DNA from 2 places in the Variovorax sp. GW460-12-1-14-LB1 genome. Region 2 is predicted to be linked to the other one. Evidence: riboswitches for the same ligand, from Rfam matches in the RefSeq annotation. Region 2 holds a riboswitch; the other holds the start of a gene.
What was found. A riboswitch is a leader RNA that binds a small molecule or an ion and turns the genes downstream of it on or off. The one in region 2 is predicted to bind glycine.
Positions count from the first base shown of each region.

Region 1: linked by a shared signal. The riboswitch ahead of AC07Y4_RS09850 (D-amino acid dehydrogenase) and the one ahead of gcvT (glycine cleavage system aminomethyltransferase GcvT) in region 2 are both predicted to bind glycine.

Region 1 covers NZ_JBWKYF010000014.1:27,392-34,598, reverse strand. The annotation lists gene rfbA (glucose-1-phosphate thymidylyltransferase RfbA) at 1-220, opposite strand, end outside; gene rfbD (dTDP-4-dehydrorhamnose reductase) at 260-1,150, opposite strand; gene rfbB (dTDP-glucose 4,6-dehydratase) at 1,147-2,226, opposite strand; glycine riboswitch at 2,345-2,435, shown strand; glycine riboswitch at 2,480-2,586, shown strand; gene AC07Y4_RS09850 (D-amino acid dehydrogenase) at 2,678-3,985, shown strand; gene AC07Y4_RS09845 (RtcB family protein) at 4,005-5,420, opposite strand; gene AC07Y4_RS09840 (FIST signal transduction protein) at 5,635-6,915, opposite strand; gene AC07Y4_RS09835 (PhaM family polyhydroxyalkanoate granule multifunctional regulatory protein) at 6,965-7,207, opposite strand, start outside.
Region 2 covers NZ_JBWKYF010000024.1:54,976-62,182, reverse strand. The annotation lists gene AC07Y4_RS14710 (AraC family transcriptional regulator) at 1-49, opposite strand, end outside; gene AC07Y4_RS14705 (MFS transporter) at 159-1,349, shown strand; gene AC07Y4_RS14700 (L,D-transpeptidase Cds6 family protein) at 1,594-2,067, shown strand; gene AC07Y4_RS14695 (hypothetical protein) at 2,164-2,700, shown strand; glycine riboswitch at 2,732-2,822, shown strand; glycine riboswitch at 2,835-2,939, shown strand; gene gcvT (glycine cleavage system aminomethyltransferase GcvT) at 2,987-4,168, shown strand; gene gcvH (glycine cleavage system protein GcvH) at 4,240-4,611, shown strand; gene gcvP (aminomethyl-transferring glycine dehydrogenase) at 4,669-7,207, shown strand, end outside.

The DNA of each region.
Region 1 (7,207 bases), on a different contig from region 2:
ACTGGCTGCCGTCGCCCAGCAGCTGCTGGAAGCGCGGCGTGTCCTGCGGCGTGCTGATGATCAGGATGTCGCGCATGCCGCCGAGCATCAGGGTGCTCAGCGGGTAATAGATCATGGGCTTGTCGTACACCGGCAGCAGTTGCTTGCTCATGGCGAGCGTGGCCGGGTGCAGGCGGGTGCCGGAGCCACCGGCAAGGATGATGCCTTTGCGTTGCGTCATGGGAGTCTTCTTCTGTGAGGGGCAGGAAAAATCAGTCGGTCAGAGCGTCTCGCGCAGCATGCGTGCCACGCCTTCCTGCCAGGGCGGCAGTCGCAGGCCGAAGGTGGTCTGCAGCTTGGTGGTGTCGAGCCGCGAGTTGTGCGGGCGCTTCGCGGGCGTCGGAAAGGCGCTGGTGGGCACGGCCTCCACGGCCTGCGGGCCGGCCTTGAGTTCGACGCCGGCCTGCTGCGCCATCTCGAGCACGAAGCGCGCGTAGCCGTGCCACGTGGTCTCGCCGCCGGCGATGGCGTGGTACAGGCCGGCCTTGGTCGGGTCTTGCAAGGTGGCGCGGATGGCGTGCGCGGTGATGTCGGCCAGCAGCTCGGCACCGGTCGGGGCGCCGAACTGGTCGTCGATGACCGTGAGCTTGTCGCGCTCCTTGGCCAGCCGCAGCATGGTCTTGGCGAAGTTGCCGCCGCGTGCGGCGTACACCCAGCTGGTGCGAAAGATCAGGTGCTTCGCGCAATGCTGCGCCACCAACTGCTCGCCTTCGAGCTTGGTCTGGCCGTACACGCTGAGCGGGCCGGTCGCGTCGTCTTCTTTCCAGGGTCGGGTGCCGCTGCCGTCGAAGACATAGTCGGTGGAGTAATGCACCATCAGCGCACCAATCTGCTGCGCGGCCTCCGCCACCACGCCGGGCGAGGTGGCGTTGAGCTTGCGCGCGAAGTCGGGCTCGCTCTCGGCCTTGTCGACGGCGGTGTGCGCGGCGGCATTGACGATGACGTCGGGGCGCACAGCCAGCACGGTTGCAGCCAGCTGCTCGGGACGGCTGAAGTCGGCGTGGAAGTCGGTGCTGTCGAAGTCCAGGGCGACCAGTTCGCCGAGCGGCGCGAGGCTGCGCTGCAACTCCCAGCCGACCTGTCCACCCTTGCCGAGCAGCAGCAACTTCATGCGGAAGCCTTTGCAGGTGCGGCGTCGTACTGCTTCTCGACCCATTCGCGGTAGGCGCCACTTTGCACGTTGCGCACCCACTCGCCGTTGGCGAGGTACCACTGGACGGTCTTGCGGATGCCGGTATCGAAGGTCTCGGCGGGCTTCCAGCCGAGTTCGCGCTCGAGCTTGCGTGCATCGATGGCGTAGCGGCGGTCGTGGCCCGGGCGGTCCGTGACGTAGGTGATCTGTTCCTTGTACGGCTTGCCGTCGGCGCGGGGGCTCAGTTCGTCGAGCAGCGCGCACACGGTGTTGACGATCTCGATGTTGGGCTTCTCGTTCCAGCCGCCGACGTTGTAGGTCTCGCCGAGCTTGCCGGCCTCGAGCACGCGGCGGATGGCGCTGCAGTGGTCCTTCACGTAGAGCCAGTCGCGCACCTGCATGCCGTCGCCGTACACGGGCAGGTTCTTGCCGGCCAGTGCGTTGACGATCATCAGCGGGATCAGCTTCTCGGGGAAGTGGAACGGGCCGTAGTTGTTCGAGCAGTTGGTGGTGACCACCGGCAGGCCGTAGGTGTGGTGCCAGGCGCGCACGAGGTGGTCGCTCGCGGCCTTGCTGGCCGAGTACGGGCTGTTGGGCTCGTACTTGTTCTCTTCGGTGAAGGCCGGGTCGGTCTTGGAGAGCGAGCCGTAGACCTCGTCGGTCGACACATGCAGGAAGCGGAAGGCCGCCTTCTGGTCGGCCGGCAGGGCGTTCCAGTAGCCGCGCACCGATTCGAGCAGGCGGAAGGTGCCGAGCACGTTGGTCTGCACGAAGTCTTCCGGACCGTGGATCGAACGATCCACGTGCGATTCCGCGGCAAAGTTCACGACGGCACGGGGTTTGTGCTCGGCCAGCAGGCGATCGAGCAGCGCGCTGTCGCCGATGTCGCCCTGCACGAAGACATGGTTCGCGTTGCCCTTGAGCGACGCCAGGGTCTCCAGGTTGCCCGCGTAGGTCAGCTTGTCGAGGTTCACGACGGGCTCGTTGCCCTGCGCGATCCAGTCGAGCACGAAATTGGCGCCAATGAAGCCTGCGCCGCCGGTAACCAGGATCATGGAGTCCCCTGCATGTAGAAAAAAGTTTGCTTTACCAAAAATCAACATTCAATTATCCCATCGGTGTGAAGTGCCGATGTACAGGGCTTGGCCGGCTTGCGGGGCCCGCCTACAATCGCCAACAATTGCAGGAGAGCGGGCCTCCACGGAGGCCCTACCGAAGGCGCAAACTCCCATAAACGCTCAGGTCGGCCCGACGAAATTCCAGGCAACGCCCAGGAACTTCGGCAAGGGGTCAGTACTGCACTCATCGATACAGCCGTCTGGAGAGCCGCCACGCCATGTGGCGCACCGAAGGAGCAAACCCGCTGCGGGTGCAGCAGGGTGAATCTCTCAGGTACCGAGGACAGGGGGAGCGGCAACTTGGACATCGGTCGTCCGGTTGCTTGCTATTTTTTCAATAGCACTCCACGCCCGCCGTTCAAGCGCTGCAAACTCAAAGGTACTTGCAATGCGTGTGATCGTTCTTGGCGCCGGCCTGCTCGGCGTGACTTCGGCCTATTACCTCCAGCAACTCGGCCACGAGGTGACCGTGATCGACCGGCAGGCCACCCCGGCCGCCGAAACCAGCTTCGCCAACGGCGGCCAGATCTCGGTCAGCCATGCCGAGCCGTGGGCCAATCCGAGCGCGCCGCTGAAGGTGCTGCAATGGCTCGGCAAGGAAGATGCGCCGCTGCTGTTCCGCATCCGCGCCGACATGCGCCAGTGGCTCTGGGGCCTGCAGTTTTTGCGCGAATGCACCCCCGCCCGCACCCGCCACAACATCGAACAGATCGTTCGTCTCGGTACATACAGCCGGGAAATGTTGCAGCAATTGCGTCGAGACACCGGCCTGAACTATGACCAGCGCACGCAAGGCATCCTGCACTTCTACACAACGCAAAAAGAATTCGACGGCGCCCTCGCGCCCGCCGAGCAGATGCGTGCCCTGGGCTGCGAGCGGCTGGTCATCTCGGCCGACGAGGCCATCAGGATCGAACCCGCCCTCGCCCACATCCGCCCCCAACTCGCTGGCGCCACCTACACCGCCGAAGACGAATCGGGCGACGCCAACCGCTTCGCGCGCGAGCTCGTGAAGCTGGCCGAGGCGGCCGGCGTGAAGTTCCTCATGAGCCACACGGTGACCGCGCTGCGCGAAGCCGGCGGCAGCATCGACCACGTCGAGGCGACCGACAACGAAGGCCGCTTCCAGCGCATCCGCGGCGATGCCTTCGTGCTCGCGATGGGTTCGCTGAGTCCGTTGTACGCCGCGCCGCTGGGCATCCGCCTGCCGATCTACCCCGCCAAGGGCTACTCGGTGACGCTCCCCGTCAAGGACGCATCGAAGGCGCATCAGGTCTCGCTGACCGACGACGAATACAAGCTGGTGTTCTCGCGCTACACCTCCGAGTCGGGCGACCGCCTGCGCATCGCCGGCACGGCCGAGCTCAACGGCTACGACCGCGACCTGAACCGCGTGCGCTGCGAAGCCATCGTGCGGCGCGTCGAAGAACTCTTCCCCGGCGCCGGCGACACCGAGCGCGCGCAGTTCTGGACCGGCCTGCGCCCGGCCACGCCGAGCAACGTGCCGTTGATCGGCAAGACCAAGTTGCCGAACCTGTTCCTCAACACCGGCCACGGCACGCTCGGCTGGACGCACGCCTGCGGCTCGGGCAAGTCGATCGCGCGCATCGTGAGCGGGCTGGCGCCCGAGGTCGACTTCGCGTTCGCCGGCATGCCGGCGCCCGCGCCACGCGCCGTGCAGCCCGCACTGGGCTGACACGACACGCGCCCTCGGGTCACGCCTTGAACGTGACCCAGGGCTTGAGCCGCACGGCGCAGCGGATGAGCCCCGCGCTTTCCTGCGCCTCGATCACCGCGCCGATCGGCTTGTAGGCCTGCGGCGCCTCTTCGATGCGGCGCTCCTCGCGCAAGGTCACGCACTGCCAGCTGGCTTCCGCGCCGCCGGGTGCAGGCCGCATCGCGCGCACCTCCTGCCGACGCATGCGCCGGCCGGCACCATGGCTGCACGACCACAGCCAGTCTTCATGCCCCAGCCCGGTCGCGAGGTACGAGTGATCGCCCATCGACCCGGGGATCAGCGCCAGATCGCCCGCGTGCGCCGGCGTCGCGCCCTTGCGGTGGATGTTCATGCCGTGCTCGCGCAGCACCACGTTGTGCGGCACGTCGACCACGAGCGTCGACGCCGTGGCACCCAGCAGCTCGGCGAAGTCCTTGCGCACCAGCTCGGCCAGCACGACGCGATTGGCCCACGCATAGCGCGCGGCCACGCCCATGGCTTCCAGGTACTCCTGCGCCAGCGGCCCGGCCAGCCCGTACAGCCCGCTCTTCGGATGGCGCAGGCCCTGCGGCCACTCGGCCCGCGCGCGGTCCATCCAGCGGCCGCCGACATGGAACCCGATGTCGCGCGAGCCACTGTGGATCATCACCACGACCTCGCCGGCCTTGAGCCCCGCGCGGTACGCCGCGTGCCGGTCCATCACCTGGTCGACCACCTGCAACTCGACGAAGTGGTTGCCGCTGCCGGGCGTGCCCAGGCACGGATCGCGGAACACCTCGTGGCGCGCGCCGGTGTAGGCCGACGGTGCGTGCCGCGACTGCCCGCCGAAGCTCGCCAGGCCGATGCACGCGCCGATCTCGGCCTGCAGCCGGTCGCGGTCGCAGGTCGCCCAGAGCCCCTCGTTGCGCACGGCGTCCAGGAACGCGGCCGGCCCTTCGTCGAACAGCGCGCGAAACGCCGCCGTGTGCACCGGCACGTCGCGCCCGTTGTCGAGCAGGCTGCGCGTGAGCCGCGCGAGCAGCTGCGTCTTGTGCGGCGCCACCTGGTCCAGCGTGAGGCCGGTGGTCAGCAGGCGCATGCCGCAATTGATGTCCGTGCCGACCGCGGCGGGGATCACGAAGTCGCCATCGGTGGCGACGACGCTGCCCACCGGCGCGACCGAGCCCGGATGAAAGTCCGGCGTCGCGCAGGCCTTGCACACGCCGTGCGCGCCGTCGGGCGAGCGCACGCTGGCAAAGGCCAGCAGCTGGTTCACGGCTTTTTCTTCCAGCGGCAGGCTCTGCGGCAGAAGCACGGTCGCCTGCGCGGCTTCGTTGCGCAGGTGATAGATGCCGTCGCGGTAGTCGACGACGATGTGGGCGCGCGAAAAGGCGCGCTGAAGTCTCGAAAAATGACTGTGGGTAGGGCTGCCCATGGCTGCAATTCCATTCGGAGAAACCGTGTCGGTTTCCGTGCCCCGTCACATCGCGTGGCGGGGCGAAAGAGATCGACCGCGTGCCTCGGGGCGCGCGGATCACTCTTTCTTGCAGCAGCAGAGATTCAAGAAAGCGGGCGGATTCTAGCGACGCGAACCGCCTGCGAAAACAACGCGCAGGCGCACGCGTCGTTTTTTCCCGTCAGTCAGCCAGTCAGTCCGGCGCGGTGAACACCGTCAGCACGCCGGTGTAGCCGTACAGGTGATGGCGCGCGATCTCGCCGGCGGCGAAGAAGCCGACCAATGGCACATCGCCCAGCGCATGCCGCACGATCTGCAGCTCGGCACCCGGTGCGCCGAAGTGCGGGCCGCCGCGTCCCGAGCAGCTCACGTACACCGCGCCCGCGATGCGCCGCGCCGGATGCGGCGCGGCCTCGGCCTCGCCCGCCGCCACGGCGCGCGCGGTGGCCAGCGTCTGCTCTTCGGGCTCGAGCTCTTCGCGGATCTCGGCGCAGATGCGCATCAGGTCGGCGCGCGCCGCCTGCGCATTGCGGCGGCAGAAACTCAGCCGCATGCCGGCCTCGGCGTTGTCGGCAATGGCGATGCCGCGCCGCGTCGGATCGAGGCCGATGATGTGGCGCACCAGCACGTCGGCGCCCAGGTCGCCGGTGCGGCGGATGCCGTCGCTGCCCGCGTCGGCCAGGCCGACCAGCGTGTTGCGCACGGCGTCGATGGCTTCCTGCGGCCGGTCGAGCGACACCTGCAGGTCGGCCAGCAGCACATCGAGCGCCGGCTCGCCGTCGAGCGACAGCAGCAGGTTGCCGTCGGCCTCGGTGATCTCGCGCTCGCGCGCGCCGCCGGTGCGCAGCGGCTGGCAGCCCTGCGTGACGCGCGACACCAGCCGCACGCCCTCGCCGAACACCACGCCCGACAAGCCGCCCGAGAACACGCCACCCGCCGCACCGTGGCCGCGGATGTTGCCGTTGCCGCCGACCGCGAACTGCAGCGCCCCGCCGCGGCCGGACGAGAGCCCGCCGAACAGGTAGCCGGTGTCGGTGCGGCCCGCCATCTCGCCGATGAGCTCGCCCAGGTCAGGCGTGGCCGGGTCGGCGTGCACGAGCGCGGTGTGCGCCTCGAAGCCGCTCATTTCGGAGCTGCCCAGCGGCGCCACGCCCGAGAACACGCGGTACTGGTCGCTGGGCAGCGCGCACAGCATCAGGCTCAGGCCGGGCTCGTCGAAGTACTCGGCGTTGTTGGCCGACACGCCGATGCCGACGGTGCCCGACCAGTCGGTGACCTCGGGCAGCTCGGCGCCCAGGTGATCGAGGATCTCCTGCGCCTCGGCCGCGTAGTGGTCAGTGATGTAGAGCAGCCCGAGCGTCGGGTTCGACGCGTAGTCGGGCAGCGCCATCTGGGCGCGCAACTGGGCCAGCACGAGGCCGGCGGCCATGCGCCATTGCGGGTGGGTGGCATGGCCGGTGGGAAACAGTTTCATGGTGCGTACCGACCCGTGCGTCGTCGTCTGGAAAGGTGTCTGTAAGACGTCAGCGCCGGCCGGAGGTTCGCTTGCGCGCGGCGGTGGACGTGGTTTTCTTGCGCGCGGCGGGTGCCGGCGCGGCTTTTTTCGCTGCAGCCTTCTTCGCGGCGGTCTTGGCGGCCGGCTTGCGTGCCGCCGTCGCCTTGCCGATGACCTGCCCCACGGCGTCGGCCAGCGGCTGCGCCATGGCCGGCACCTTGAGTTGCGCCGCGTCCTGCAGCGCGGTGCTCGCGATCTGCTGGAACTGCTC
Region 2 (7,207 bases):
CGCGCGGGGTCGATTCGCCCTCGTCGGGGCGCAGATTCAGTTTGTCCATTTCACGACGATGTTTGCACATTCGTAGCGAGAACATCTTCCCATGTCTTCCTACGATGGCTTTTCTCCCTCTTTTTCTCCAACCGGACATCCAGGAAAGAAGCCATCGCATGAACACGCGCCGACTCGGGCTGCTCACCGGCACCCATGCCGTCAACGACCTCTACCAGGGCCTCGTGCCCGCGCTGCTGCCCTTCATGGTGCTGGAGCGCGGCTACAGCTACACGGCCGTGAGCGGCCTGATGCTGGCGGCCACCGGGCTGTCGAGCGTGGTGCAGCCGCTGTTCGGCCTGTACGCCGACCGCCACCCGCGCGCCTGGCTGGTGCCCGTGGGCTTCCTGGTGGCCGCGCTGGGCGTGGTGCTGGCGGGCCTGAGCCAGAGCTACCTGCTGACCTGGATCGCGGTCGCGCTGTGCGGGCTGGGCATCGCGGCCTACCACCCGCCCGCCACCGTGGCCGCGCGTGCGGCCGGCGGCGCCTCGCAGAAGGCGATGAGCGTGTTCTCGGTGGGCGGCACCATCGGCGCCTCGTTCGCGCCCGTGCTGGCGGCCACGGTGGTCGGCGGCGGCAGCCTGTCGCGCAGCTACCTGCTGGGCATTCCCGCGGTGGCGATGGGCGTGGTGTGGGTCGCGGCCAACGCGCGGCGCAGCGCGGCCGCCCAGCACGCAGCCACGGCGGCGCGCGCCGCGCAGGCCCGCGCCCAGGTGCTCAAACCGCACAACGACTGGCGCGCCTTCAGCCTGCTGGTGGCGACCATCGTGGGCTGGTCGATCCCCTACGTCACGGTGCTGTCGATGCTTTCGCTGCGCATCACGCGCGACCTGCACGGCAGCACCTTCCAGGGCGCCGCGGCGCTCACCGCCTTCACTGCCGCAGGGGCCGTGGGCACGCTGGCCGGCGGCTGGCTCGGCGACCGCATCGGGCGCATGGGCACGATCCGCTGCGGCTACCTGCTCGCGCTGCCGGCCATGGCGGGCCTCGTGCTCTCCTCCACGCCCGGCGCGGCGCTGGCCTGCACCGCATGGCTCGGCATGAGCATGTTCCTTCCCTTCGCCGCGCAGGTGACGCTCGCGCAGGACTACCTGCCGCGCAACCCGGCCACCGCCAGCGGCATCACGCTCGGTCTCGCGCTCTCGGTCGGCGGGCTGGTGTCTCCGCTGTTCGGCCTGCTGTCGGATGCGCGCGGGCTCGGCGTGACGCTCACGGTGGTGTTGTGCGTGCTGTGCGTGGCGACCGTGCTGGCCTTGCGGCTGCGCAACCGCACGGTGCAGGTGATGGCGGGCGAGGCTGCGGCGGCCTGAGCTCTGCCCCGCGCACCCGGTGCACAGGGCACTGGGTGCTTCCCGCAGCGAAATCAAGGAGGAGCCGAAGGCGGGGGACATTCGCGAAGGGAAGTACCCGGTGTCCTGTGCACGCGCCCTGAACCGCAGAACCACCGATTTCCGCAGTCGATTCGACGCCGCACGCGCCCTCTTTCACTGCCAGAATCGACGCAAGCTTCGACGTCGAGCCTGACAGACAAGAAGAAGGAAAGAGAAGGACGCCATGCACCGAATCGTCGCCCAGGGCAGCAGCCTTGTCGCTGCCGGCTTGCTGGCCACCGCCGGTATCGCGGCCACGCCGGCCGCCGCGCCCGTTGCAGCCGTTGCGCCAGCAGCCGCCCCCGCCAATCCCGTCACCCACCTCGCCGAAGTGGAAACCGCCGTGCGCGCCTGGGCCGCCGCCTGGTCCGCGCGCGACGTCGAGCGCTACCTCGCCGCCTACGCGAGCGACTTCACCCCCGCGCGCGGCCAGACCCGCGAGCGCTGGGAGGCCGACCGGCGCGCCCGCATCACGGGCAAGTCGCGCATCAGCGTGGGCATCGAGGGGCTGGTGATCAGCGTCCAGGGCACCTCGGCCAGCGCGCAGTTCCGGCAGGTCTACAGCGCCGACGCGCTCACCGAGACCGACCGCAAGACGCTCGAGCTGCAGCGCGTGGGCCCGCGCTGGCTGATCCGCAAGGAGAGCGCGGGCAACTGACGCGCACCGCCTTGTCCCTGTAAGGCAAATGGTTCACGAAGATGTCACCACTTGCAACGATGCTGCAGCCTTCGACCTCCGAAAGCTGTGGCCGCCATGTTCCCCACCAAGACCGAGAAGGCACGCGACGAACTCCAGGCCGGGCAGCGCACGCTCAGCCAGCGTGAACGCGCCCTGCTGCTCATGGCCGACGGCCGGCGCTCGCTGACCGACTTCAGCCCGCTGTTCCCCAGCCGCGTCGAGGCCGAGCAGGCGATCCAGGGGCTGATGCAGCGCGGCTACCTGCAGGTCGCGCGCCCGGTCGCGCCGCCTCCTGCACCGGCCCCCACGCCCGTCCCCGCCGCCGAGCCGATCCAGGTCGCCACCTCGGCCGACAGCTTCGACGGCAAGCGCTCGCTGGCCACCACGCGCATGTTCCTGTTCGACATCTGCGAGCGCATGTTCGTGCGCCGCGACCCGCGCTTCGCCAACCAGATGCGCGACGCCCTGCGCGAGGCCCGTGACCGCGAGGCCATGCTGACCATCGCCGCACTGATGCTCTCCGAGATCGAGAAGGCCGCCGGCCCCGAGCGCGCCGACTCGCTGCGCGAGCGCATCGACAAGCTGCTGCCGCCGGCGGAAACCGTGCACTGAGCTGCCAGCCCCGGCCCCGCGATCCACTACACTCGCCGGGTCAGGAGAGAGCCCCGCGCGACGGGGCCGCCGAAGGCGCAGGGGTTCCCCGAACGCTCAGGCAAAAGGACTGACAAGACGCCGGCAACCACCGGCGTTTCCTTGCTGGAGAGAGGCCGTGGCATTGCATGCGGCCCACCGAAGGAGCAAACCCCGATCGTGGGGCGAATCTCTCAGGTAAAGCGGACAGCAGGGGTGGCCCGTGGCGTTGCAGCCATGGATTTCGACTGCCCCTTTGGAGTGCCCCGTGGCCGCTTCCTCCGCTTCCGCTTCTTCGGATACTCAACTTCTCAAGACCCCGCTGTACGACCTCCACGTCGAGTTGGGCGCCCGCATGGTGCCCTTCGCCGGCTATTCGATGCCGGTCCAGTACCCCGCCGGCCTCATGGCCGAGCACAAGCACACGCGCGATGCGGCCGGCCTGTTCGACATCTCGCACATGGGCCAGCTGCGCCTGGTCGGCCCCGATGCCGCCGCCGCCTTCGAAACCCTGATGCCCGTCGATGTGGTCGATCTGCCCGCCGGCAAGCAGCGCTACGGCCTGCTGCTGAACGACGAGGGCGGCATCCTCGACGACCTGATGTTCTTCAACGAAGGCAATGGCTCGCTCTTCGTGATCGTGAACGGCGCCTGCAAAGTGGCCGACATCGCCCACATCCAGGACAAGATCGGCGCGCGCTGCCAGGTGCAGCCCCTGCCCGACCACGCCCTGCTGGCACTGCAAGGTCCGCAGGCTGCGGCCACGCTGGCGCGCCTGTCGCCCGGCATCGAGCGCTTCGTGTTCATGACCGGCGGCGCGGTGCAGATCGGCGGCATCGCCGCCTTCGTCACCCGCAGCGGCTACACCGGCGAAGACGGCTTCGAGATCTCGGTGGCCGCAAAAGACGCCGACGCCCTCGCCCGCCTGCTGCTCGCACAGCCCGAGGTGAAGCCCGTCGGCCTGGGCGCGCGCAACTCGCTGCGGCTCGAAGCCGGCCTGTGCCTGTACGGCAACGACATCGACACCACCACCACCCCGGTCGAAGCCTCGCTCAACTGGGCCATCCAGAAGGTGCGCCGCGCGGGCGGTGCGCGCGAAGGCGGCTTCCCGGGCGCGGCCAAGGTGCTGGCCCAGCTGGCCGCCGTCGCCTCGGGCGCGGCCGGCCACACCGACCACAAGACGCTCACGCGCAAACGCGTCGGCCTCGTGGCGCTCGAACGCATTCCGGTGCGCGACGGCACGCTGCTGCAGTCGCTCGAAGGCCACGACATCGGCACCGTCACCAGCGGCCTGCTCGGCCCCACGGCCGACCGCTGCGTGGCCATGGGCTACGTGGCCGCCGCCTTCGCCGAGCCCGGCACGCGCGTGCAGGCCATCGTGCGCGGCAAGCCGGTGCCGATGGAGGTGTCGACGATGCCTTTCGTGCCGACGCGCTACTACCGCGGCTGACCGACACTGAACCCCGCAGACCCGGCTAGGCTCTGCATCCCGATTCCATTTTTTCCACGAGGAGTTTTTTCATGAGCATCAAATACACCAAGGACCACGAATGGGTGGCGGCCGAAGGCGGCGCCGCCACCGTCGGCATCACCGTGCATGCGCAGGACGCGCTGGGCGATGTGGTGTTCGTCGACCTGCCTGAAGTGGGCAAGACCTTCGCGCAGGGCGAGGTCGCCGGTGTGGTCGAGTCGGTGAAGGCCGCCGCCGATGTGTTCATGCCCGTGTCGGGCGAGATCACCGAAGTGAACGAAGCGCTGCGCGCCGACCCGTCGCTGGCCAACAGCGACCCGCTGGCCGCCGGCTGGTTCTTCAAGGTCAAGCTGAGCGAGCCCGCGCAGCTCGACGCCCTGCTCGACGCCGCCAGCTACGACAAGTTCGCCGCCGAATCCTGATCCGCTGAACAGCAGCTTCCTCGCACCTTCGTTCCTTCTCCCCGAGCCTTCACCGCCATGCCGATTCCCGCCCTTCCCTCTTTGCAAGAACTAGAGAACGCCGAAGAATTCCTCGCCCGCCACATCGGCATCGATGCGGCGGACGAGGCGCGCATGCTGCCGGTGATCGGCTCGGAAACGCGCGCGGAGCTCATCGACGGCATCGTGCCCGCGGCCATCCGCCGCGCCCGGCCGATGCGCCTGCCCGCGCCGGTCACCGAGGCCGACGCGCTGGCCGAGCTGAAGACGCTGGCGTCGAAGAACAAGGTGTTCAAGAGCTTCATCGGCCAGGGCTACTACGGCACGCACACGCCGGGCGTGATCCTGCGCAACATCCTGGAGAACCCCGCCTGGTACACCGCCTACACGCCCTACCAGGCCGAGATCTCGCAGGGCCGCATGGAAGCCCTGCTCAACTTCCAGACGATGGTGTGCGACCTCACGGGCATGGCCATCGCCAACGCCTCGATGCTCGACGAGGCCACGGCCGCGGCCGAAGCCATGACGCTCGCCAAGCGCAGCGTGAAGAGCAAGAGCAACGTGTTCCTGGTGTCGGGCGACTGCCACCCGCAGACCATCGAGGTCATCAAGACGCGCGCCGCGCCGCTGGGCATCGAGGTCAAGGTGAGCACGGTGTCGGAAACGCTGCCGCACCTGATGGTGAGCGGCGAGTTCTTCGGCGTGCTCGCGCAGTACCCGGCCACCACCGGCCACGTGCACGACCTGCGCCCGCTCGCGGGCCACGCACACCAGTGCGACGCCGCCTTCATCGTCGCGGCCGACCTGCTGGCGCTCACATTGCTGGTCGCCCCCGGCGAGTTCGATGCCGACATCGTCTGCGGCACCACGCAGCGCTTCGGCATGCCACTGTGCAACGGCGGCCCGCACGCCGCCTACCTGGCCTGCCGCGACTCGTTCAAGCGTTCGCTGCCCGGCCGCCTCGTCGGCGTGAGCGTCGACACGCACGGCCAGCCCGCCTACCGCCTCGCGCTGCAGACGCGCGAGCAGCACATCCGTCGCGAGAAGGCCACCTCGAACATCTGCACCGCGCAGGTGCTGCCGGCCGTGGTCGCCAGCATGTACGCCGTGTACCACGGCCCCGACGGCCTCACGCGCATCGCGCAGCGCGTGGCCGTGCTCACCGCCATCCTCGCCAAGGGCCTGTCGCAGATGGGCCGCGAGCCGGTGAACACCACCGCCTTCGATTCGCTCACGATCCGCACCGGCGACGACACCGCCGCGATCATCGAGCGCGCGCAGGCCGGCGGCGTCAACCTGCGCCAGCGCCTGCAGCAGCACCTGGGCATCTCGCTGGACGAAACCACCACGCGCGCCGACATCGAAACCCTGTGGGCCCTGTTCGTGCCCGCCGGCACCGCGATGCCGCGCTTCGACGAGCTGGCCGCCAGCACCACGCCGCTGATTCCCGAGGACCTGCGCCGCACCAGCGCCTTCCTCACGCACCCGGTGTTCAACACCCACAAGAGCGAAACGGCGATGCTGCGCTACATCCGCAGCCTCTCGGACAAGGACCTCGCGCTCGACCGCAGCATGATCCCGCTGGGCAGCTGCACCATGAAGCTCAACGCGACCAGCGAGATGATCCCCATCACCTGGCCCGAGTTCGCCAACATCCACCCCTTCGCGCCCGCCGACCAGCTGCAGGGCTACGCCCAGCTCGACGCGCAGCTGCGCGCCTGGCTGTGCGAAGCGACCGGCTACGCGGGCATCAGCCTGCAGCCCAACGCGGGCTCGCAAGGCGAGTACGCGGGCCTGCTGGCCATCAAGTCCTTCCATGAAGCCAAGGGCCAGGGCCACCGCAACATCTGCCTGATTCCCTCGTCCGCGCACGGCACCAACCCGGCCAGCGCCCAGATGGTGGGCCTGCAGGTGGTGGTGACGGCCTGCGACGCGCAGGGCAACGTCGACATGGACGACCTCAAGCGCGCCTGCGAAAAACACAGCGCCCACCTGGCCGCCGTGATGATCACCTACCCCAGCACGCACGGCGTGTTCGAAACCCGCGTGAAGGAACTGTGCGAGCTCGTGCATGAACACGGCGGCCGCGTGTACGTCGACGGCGCCAACATGAACGCGCTGGTCGGCGTGGCCGCGCCGGGCGAATTCGGCGGCGACGTGAGCCACCTGAACCTGCACAAGACCTTCTGCATCCCGCACGGCGGTGGCGGCCCGGGCGTCGGCCCGGTCTGCGTGGTCGAAGACCTCGTGCCCTACCTGCCGGGCCATGCCACGGCCGGCGTGCCCTCGAACGGCGTGGGCGCCGTGTCGGCCGCGCCGCTGGGCAACGCAGCCGTGCTGCCGATCAGCTGGATGTACTGCCGCATGATGGGCGCCAAGGGCCTGCAGGCCGCGACCGAGACGGCCATCCTCAGCGCCAACTACATCAGCGCGCGCCTGAAGGACCACTACCCCACGCTGTACGCGAGCCCCAACGGCCACGTCGCGCACGAGTGCATCCTCGACCTGCGCCCGCTCAAGGACACCAGCGGCGTCACCGCCGAAGACGTGGCCAAGCGCCTCATCGACTACGGCTTCC